Regions from separate parts of the Pseudomonas sp. TE3899 genome, predicted to be linked through region 2. Evidence: riboswitches for the same ligand, from Rfam matches in the RefSeq annotation. Region 2 holds a riboswitch; the other holds the start of a gene.
The links. A riboswitch is a leader RNA that binds a small molecule or an ion and turns the genes downstream of it on or off. The one in region 2 is predicted to bind cobalamin.

Region 1 (4,207 bases), 1.3 Mb from region 2:
TGACGGTCGAAGTGCTTGTCGAAACGCGTGCCCACGCCCTGGATCAGCAGGCGCATCGGTTTGTTCGGGATCGCGGCGAAACCTTTAACGCGCAGGATGCCGTGCTTGACCACCAGTTGCGTCAGCGCGTCCATCAGCAGGCTTTCGTCGGCTTGGGGCAGTTCGATGGAGATAGAATCGAAGGCGTCATGATCGTGGTCGTCATCGCCGTCACCGTGGTGGTGATCGTGGTGGCTGTGACGGCTGTCGATGTGTTCTTCGGAGCCGGCACCGAGGCCGATCAGCACGTCCAGTGGTACGCGGCCGCTGCTGGCTTCGATGACTTTGACCGCTGGCGGCAGTTCTTCGGCGACTTCCAGGCGTACGCGGGCCAGGTCTTCCGGGCTGATCAGGTCGGCCTTGTTGAGGATCACGAGGTCGGCGCTGGCCAGTTGGTCGGCGAACAGTTCGTGCAGGGGCGATTCGTGGTCCAGGTTCGGGTCGAGTTTGCGCTGGGCGTCGACTTGATCCGGGAACGCGGCGAAGGTGCCGGCGGCGACGGCCGGGCTGTCGACCACGGTGATCACCGCGTCAACCGTGCAGGCGCTGCGGATTTCCGGCCACTGGAAGGCTTGGACCAGGGGTTTTGGCAGGGCCAGGCCCGAGGTTTCGATCAGGATGTGGTCGAGGTCGCCGCGACGGGCTACCAATTCGCGCATCACCGGGAAGAATTCTTCCTGGACGGTGCAGCACAGGCAGCCGTTGGCCAGTTCGTAGACGCGGCCGTTGGCTTCTTCTTCGGTGCAGCCGATGGAGCACTGCTTGAGGATTTCACCGTCGATGCCCAGCTCGCCAAACTCGTTGACGATCACCGCGATGCGGCGACCCTGGGCGTTGTCCAGCATGTGGCGCAGCAAGGTGGTTTTGCCCGAGCCGAGGAAGCCGGTAACGATGGTGACGGGGAGTTTGGCCAGTGTTTTCATCGGATGCCCTTTGGCAAGGTGGCGGGCATACGGGACGACAACCGCGGCGATGAATGCGCGGAAGATTTCGCCACCGGATCACCCCGCCCGGTTGTAGTGAGAATTCGTTTCGAGGCAGGTCTCCTGGCTTCCAGTGCGCCGGCCTTGGTGGCCTGGCATTCGCTGCGCCTTCCCGCGAACCCTTTGGACAGGGCTTGCAGTGGCGTGGCAGCGAACATCACCGTTCACAGTTGCGGGGGCAGCCGCGGCATCGACCGCGTTCCCTTCTTAGCTTCGGCAGACGCCGAAGAACCTCGAAAGCGCAAGGCTACGCATCGGTTGGGGGCGGGTCAACGTCTGCGGGGTGATGATCGTTCCCACGCCCTGCGTGGGAATGCCTCAACGGACGCTCCGCGTTCGGCTTTCGATGGGACGGCGGCGCTCTTGTAGGAGCGAGGCTTGCCCGCGAAGGCAGCGACTCGGTCTTTAACTGAGAACCCCTGCCAATTGACTCCCCGCCCCCGCCCATGCTCTCCTGTGCGCCTTGTTACGGGTGCCCTTCACAGGGTGAAACGGGAAACCGGTGAATCATGTGCTTTACTCTAAAGTCATGTCAGTCCGGTGCTGCCCCCGCAACGGTAAGCGAGCGAAGAATCAGATCCACTGTGCCGGCAGTTCGGCATGGGAAGGCGATTCTTGCAGGTTTCGGCGCAAGCCCAAGCCCCTCGTGAGCCCGGAGACCGGCCCGCAACACAAAGTGACCACTACGATCACTGAATAACAAACCCGCGGTGGGCGGGCGCTGTTTAAACCTCTGCACGCTCGTTTGCAGGGTTTTCATGCGCTCGAATCACCCGCTGACAGACCAGAGGGAAGCGCCATGTCGATCATCAGCAGCACCGACCACAGCAGCACCGCCAGCAGCACCACAACCCTGAGCCAACGCCTGACCGCCGCCGTTTGTGCGTCGATCCTGGGTGCGTGCCTGGTGTATTTCGCCGGTTTCTCGCACATCGAAGCGGTGCACAACGCCGCCCACGATACCCGTCACAGCTCCGCGTTCCCGTGCCATTGAGACCTGCCGACATGTTCAAGCGTATTGCGCAAACCGCAGGTTTTACCGGGTTGCTGGCCGCCCTGTTGTTGACCCTGCTGCAAAGTTTCTGGGTTGCTCCGCTGATTCTTCAGGCGGAAACCTATGAAAAATCCGAGCCTGCGGCCGTGGTTGCTCACGAGCACACCGACGGCGCCATGGCCGCTCACACTCACGACGCCGAAGCCTGGGAGCCGGAAGACGGCTGGCAGCGCGTGCTGTCCACCACGGGCGGTAACCTGGTGGTCGCCGTCGGATTCGCGTTGATGCTCGCTGGTCTCTACACCCTGCGCGCGCCGACCAAAACCGCTCAGGGCCTGCTTTGGGGCTTGGCGGGCTACGCGACCTTCGTACTGGCGCCGACCCTCGGCCTGCCACCGGAATTGCCGGGCACGGCCGCCGCCGACCTGGCACAACGGCAGATCTGGTGGGTTGGCACCGCCGCCTCCACCGCGGTCGGCATCGCGCTGATCGTGTTCAGCCGCCACTGGCTGATGAAGATCCTCGGCGTGGCGATCCTCTCGGTTCCGCATGTGATTGGCGCACCGCAACCGGAAGTGCACTCGATGCTGGCGCCGGAAGCCCTGGAATCGCAGTTCAAAATCGCTTCGCAGTTGACCAACGTGGTGTTCTGGCTGGCCTTGGGCCTGATCAGCGCCTGGTTGTTCCGCCGCAAAAGCGATGGCCAATCCCACGCATGACTGACACCCGCACAGCGCCGACGCTAGTGGTCGGCCTGGGCTGCCAGCGCGGCTGTCCCGCCAGCACGCTGCGGGCGCTGCTCGATCAGGCACTGCAGGCGCATCAAATCGAACTTCGGCAGATCAAGGCGTTGGCCAGCATCGACCTGAAGCGTGATGAGCCTGGCCTGATCGAACTGGCCGCGCAGTTGGGGCTGGAATTGATGTATTTCAGCAGTGAGCAATTGGCCGGTTATCAGCCGCAACTCAGCCATCAATCGCAGATCGCGTTCGAACGCACCGGCTGTTACGGCGTCGCGGAAAGCGCCGCCCTGGCCCTGGCTGAACACCTGGCCCAGGCCCCGGCGAAGCTGCTGATTTCACGACAGAAATACGCCCAGGCCACGCTCGCATTGGCCTGCGCTGCCTGAAATCCCCGATAATCCCCGCCTCGATCATGAGCAATCTTCATCTGAAGCCTTGCCCAAGCCCTTTTTCTGACAGCTCTTTATTTTAGGAACGGATGATGACCGTCTACTTCATTGGCGCAGGTCCCGGCGACCCGGAACTGATCACCGTCAAAGGCCAGCGGCTGATTCGCAGCTGCCCGGTAATCATCTACGCCGGTTCGCTGGTGCCGGCGGCCGTGCTGGAAGGCCACCAGGCGGAAACGGTGGTCAACAGCGCCGAGTTGCACCTGGAACAGATCATTGAATTGATCAAGACCGCTCACGCCAAGGGGCAGGATGTGGCGCGGGTGCATTCTGGCGATCCGAGTTTGTATGGCGCGATTGGTGAGCAGATTCGCTACCTGCGTGAACTCGATATTGCGTTTGAAATCATTCCCGGCGTCACAGCGACAGCGGCTTGCGCGGCGCTATTGGGTGCCGAACTGACGTTGCCGGATATCTCGCAAAGCGTAATCCTCACCCGTTACGCCGACAAGACGTCGATGCCACCCGGTGAAGAACTGGGCAGCCTGGCGCAGCATGGGGCGACCATGGCGATTCATCTGGGGGTCAATCATCTGCAGAAGATCCTCGCAGAATTGCTGCCGCATTACGGCGCGGACTGCCCGATCGCGGTGATTCACCGGGCGACCTGGCCGGATCAGGATTGGGTGGCGGGGACGCTTGAGGACATTGCCGCGAAGGTTGAAGCCAAGGGGTTTCGGCGTACGGCGTTGATTCTGGTGGGGCGTGTGTTGGGGAGTGATGCGTTTAGTGAGTCGTCGCTTTATCGCGCTGGGCATGCGCATTTGTACCGCCCGTAAGATAATCGTCCCCACGCTCTGCGTGGGAACGATCATAAAAAAAACGGCGCTCACGGGGCGCCGTTTTTTTATGTCGCAGCGAGCACCTTAGTAGTAGGCGTTTTCTTTCTGCGTGTGGTCAGTCACGTCGCGAACACCCTTGAGCTCGGGAATGCGTTCGAGCAAGGTGCGCTCGATGCCTTCGCGCAAGGTGACGTCTGCCTGGCCGCAGCCCTGGCAA
Region 2 (4,207 bases):
AGAAGGCCTTGACCGGGCCCAGGCACAACACAGCCAACGGCTTGGCACCGGCGGGCAAACCCAGCAGGTCGGCCAGCGCTTGCGGCTCGAACAACGACACCCAGCCCATGCCTAATCCTTCGGCGCGGGACGCCAGCCACAGGTTCTGGATCGCGCAGGACAGCGAGGCCATGTCCATTTCCGGCAAGGTGCGACGGCCGAAGATGTGGCGCTCGCGGTCGTCCATCAGCGCGGCGACCAGCACTTCGGCGCAGTCGTTGATGCCTTCGACCTTGAGCTTCATGAATTCATCGGTGCGCTCGCCGAGGGCTTCGGCGGTGCGGATGCGTTCTTCTTCCACCAGTTGCTGGATCTGCCCGCGCAGGGCTTTATCGCTGATGCGGATAAAGCGCCACGGCTGCATAAGGCCGACGCTGGGCGCCTGGTGCGCGGCTTCGAGCAGGCGCCGCAGGAGTTCGGGTTCGACGGTGCCGCCGCTGAAGTGACGCATGTCGCGACGTTCGCCGATGGCGCGGTAGACCGCCGCGCGCTCAGCCGCGCTGAACGCAAGATCCTCTGGCTTCATGGCTTGAACAACGCCGCCATCGCTTGCGGGTTGGACGGGAAATAAAAGTGCACGTAGGAAGCGGTCATCCGCCCGTCCCGATAAACCGCTTCGGCCCCGCGCCCGCCGTTGGGGCTCAGGCCCCGGGCAATCGGTTCCAGCTCGGTGCTGGTCAATGAGTGGTGGTAGGTGTGTCCGCGCAACAAGCCTTCCGGCAGTTCCACGGCTTGCAACGCCAACGCGGCCAGACGCTTTTGCATCACGGCGTCCCCGGCCAGCAAGCCGACCAGTTCTGCGCGGGTGCCTTCGACATCGGTCAAGGAATCGAGCAGGTACAACATGCCGCCGCATTCGGCGAGCAAGGGTTTACCTGCTTGATGGTGCGCACGGATTGCGCTCAGCATCGAAGTGTTCTGCGCCAGCGCCACATGGTGCAGTTCCGGATAACCACCCGGCAGGTACAGGCTGTCGGCTTCGGGCAATTGGGTATCGCGGATCGGCGAGAAGAACACCAGCTCGGCACCCATCGCCCGCAGCAGATCCAGGCTGGCGCCGTAGGTGAAGGCAAACGCTTCGTCACGGGCCACGGCAATGCGCACGCCTTTGAGTAACGGTTCAGCGGTGATCACGTCCGGGGCGGCGAATTCGACAGCGGGTGGCAGCGCTACCTCGCAACTGCTGGCCAACGCATCGGCAGCGGCATCGAGGCGCAGATCGAGGTCGTTCAACTCGCTGGCCTGGACCAGACCGAGGTGACGGCTGGGCAATTCGATCCCGGTTTCCCGGGACAGCGCGCCGTACCAACGCAGGCCTTCGGTGAGGCTGCCTTCGAGCAATTGTGCGTGACGCAAGGTGCCCACGCGGTTGGCCAGGACGCCGGCAAACGGCAAGTCCGGTTGATACTTCGCCAGCCCCAACGCCAAGGCGCCAAAGGTCTGGGCCATGGCGGTGCCGTCGATCACGCCGAGCACCGGCACGCCGAAATGCCGCGCCAGGTCAGCGCTGGACGGCGTGCCGTCGAACAACCCCATCACGCCTTCGATCAGGATCAGGTCGGCTTCACCCGCCGCTTCCCACAACAGCCGACGACTGTCCTGCTCGCCGACCATCCACATGTCCAGTTGATACACCGGCGCACCGCTGGCACGCTCAAGGATCATCGGGTCGAGGAAGTCCGGGCCGCATTTGAACACGCGCACTTTACGCCCCTGATTGCGATGCAACCGGGCCAGCGCGGCGGTGACGGTGGTCTTGCCCTGGCCGGAGGCCGGCGCGGCAATCAGTACTGCCGGGCAGTGACGGGGTTGACTCACAGCTCGACGCCTTTTTGCGCTTTGATCCCGGCCTGGAACGCGTGCTTGATCACGCCCATGTCGGTGACGGTGTCGGCCAGCTCGATCATCTCCGGCTTGGCGCCGCGACCGGTGACCACCACGTGCTGCATCGGCGGGCGGGCCTGCAAGTCGCTGAGCACTTGATCGAGATCGAGGTAGCCGTGCTTGAGGGCGATGTTCAGTTCATCCAGCACCACCAGGCCGATCGACGGATCGCGCAGCAGCTCGCGGGACACTTCCCACGCGGCTTCGGCGGCGGCGATGTCACGCTGACGGTCCTGGGTTTCCCAGGTGAAGCCCTCGCCCATCACATGAAAGCGCACTTGCTCCGGGAAGCGGCGGAAGAACAGCTCTTCGCCGGTGCTGTTACGCCCCTTGATGAACTGCACCACGCCGCACTGCATGCCGTGGCCCATGGACCGGGCGAGCATGCCGAAGGCCGAGCTGCTTTTGCCTTTGCCGTTGCCGGTCAGCACCAGCAGCAGGCCGCATTCGTTCGGCGAGTTGGCGATGCGTTCGTCAATCACGGCTTTTTTGCGCTGCATGCGCGCCAAGTGGCGTTCGTCACGATCGGGGGTATCAGTCATGGGGGAGCTCTCCGTTGAGGCTGGATAACGGCGGGCAGGCACAAGAATAGACGGCGAGAAGCCTGGCATCGCCCACCGTGATGCCGCTGGATGGATCAGGCCGGTCTCCGGGCTCATGAGCGGTTTGCACCGGACTGCGCGCCTTCCCATGTTTTTCAACACAGTGGCTCTAGGCGCAGTTTTTCACTCATTTACCGTTGCGGGGGCAGCGCCGGGATCGTGATTGTGCACACGTGGGGCAAATCACTCACCGGCTTCCCTGTTTCACTCTGTCGACCGCAGCCACAGAGCACCTGAAACAAGCCGCGAAGGTTAGAGGGTTGGGGGTGGAGCGTCAATTAAAGCCGGGACGCCACTGGGCGAATAACTGCCGTCGATCAATTATCTGCCGCTATTCTTGTGCCACAGGCTCAGCGATGATATCAAAGAGCCACATCTCACAACACAATAACAAGGGTGAGCCACATGCAAGGCATGATCATCAGCAATCCGAAGCTGGAATTCCTGCGCCCGCTGCTGGAACGCTGGTTTGACTGTATCGACCGCTACAACGCCGTGCGCGGCGACAACGATACGCCGTACTGGTTTGACGAAAAGGCCAACCTCAGCCTGCTGTCGGCGGCGGCCTGGATGGCGGAAATGGTCACGCTGCAACAAACGCCGACCCGCAAGCAGGTCGAAGAAGGCGAACGCAATGCCCGCGCCGACCTGTTTATCGCCACCAGCGACGAACGCACTTACCTTCAGGCGACCCAGCGTTGGCCCAAGGTCAATAGCCTGAACCTGACACAAGCCCTGGTCGATATCACCAGCGACGCCAAGCGCATCAGCTACGCCAGCGACCTGAAACTCGGCTGCCTGTTCGTCGCCCCGCAAAAGGCCCAGCAAAGCGCGACCCCGGAAGAACTCCAGGACATGGTCGACGACCTGCAAAAGGAACACACCTGCGCCGTGGCCTGGTATTTCCCCTACGCCTACCGCAAATTGCGCAACGAAGCCGGCCACTATCACCCCGGTATCGCCGTGCTGTTCAAAGAGGCCCGTGGTTGACGGGTTGAACCATCGCGCTTTTTTACTTCTCTATGATTAAACAGTGCATTCATAGGGAAGATCAGCATGCGCAAGCCCCAGCTCGTTTTCGTCATTGTGCTCGCCGGAGGGCTTGTTGCCTGCGGCGAGCATTCCAGCCTGCAAGTCACGGACGGCACCGGCCCTTCGCCCAAGTTGCCAGAACCGAACAAAACCCTGATCCCGACGGTGAACATCGCCCCGGCGATCGGCTGGCCGGCCGGTGCCAAACCCACCGCTGCAGCCGGCACGCAGGTGGCAGCGTTTGCCGAAAATCTCGATCACCCGCGCTGGCTCTACGTGCTGCCCAACGGTGATGTACTGGTGGCCGAAACCAACGCGCCGCCCAAGCCCGATGACGGCACAGGCATTCGCGGCTGGGTGATGAAGAAAGTCATGGGTCGCGCCGGTGCCGCCGTGCCGAGCCCCAACCGCATCACGCTGCTGCGGGACAAGGACCACGATGGCGTGGCCGAAACCCGTACGGTGTTCCTGGAAAACCTCAACTCGCCGTTCGGCATGACCCTGGTCGGCAATGACCTGTACGTCGCCGACACCGATCGTTTGCTGCGTTTTCACTATGAAACCGGCGATACGGCGATCAAGTCAGAGCCCATGAAGGTCATCGACCTGCCGGGCGGCACGCTGAATCACCACTGGACCAAGAACGTCAT

Region 1: another riboswitch for cobalamin. It lies ahead of ACZ89E_RS08035 (CbtB domain-containing protein); the one in region 2 lies ahead of cobO (cob(I)yrinic acid a,c-diamide adenosyltransferase).

The regions. Positions count from the first base shown of each region.
Region 1 covers NZ_JBWBQR010000001.1:1,792,583-1,796,789, forward strand. Annotated here, with positions in the region: gene cobW (cobalamin biosynthesis protein CobW) at 1-962, opposite strand, end outside; cobalamin riboswitch at 1,059-1,273, opposite strand; cobalamin riboswitch at 1,476-1,704, shown strand; gene ACZ89E_RS08035 (CbtB domain-containing protein) at 1,822-2,016, shown strand; gene ACZ89E_RS08040 (CbtA family protein) at 2,028-2,735, shown strand; gene ACZ89E_RS08045 (cobalamin biosynthesis protein) at 2,732-3,145, shown strand; gene cobM (precorrin-4 C(11)-methyltransferase) at 3,241-3,987, shown strand; gene nfuA (Fe-S biogenesis protein NfuA) at 4,075-4,207, opposite strand, start outside.
Region 2 covers NZ_JBWBQR010000001.1:3,071,980-3,076,186, forward strand. Annotated here, with positions in the region: gene bluB (5,6-dimethylbenzimidazole synthase) at 1-565, opposite strand, end outside; gene ACZ89E_RS14020 (cobyrinate a,c-diamide synthase) at 562-1,857, opposite strand; gene cobO (cob(I)yrinic acid a,c-diamide adenosyltransferase) at 1,854-2,465, opposite strand; cobalamin riboswitch at 2,547-2,777, opposite strand; gene ACZ89E_RS14030 (hypothetical protein) at 2,931-3,515, shown strand; gene ACZ89E_RS14035 (PQQ-dependent sugar dehydrogenase) at 3,582-4,207, shown strand, end outside.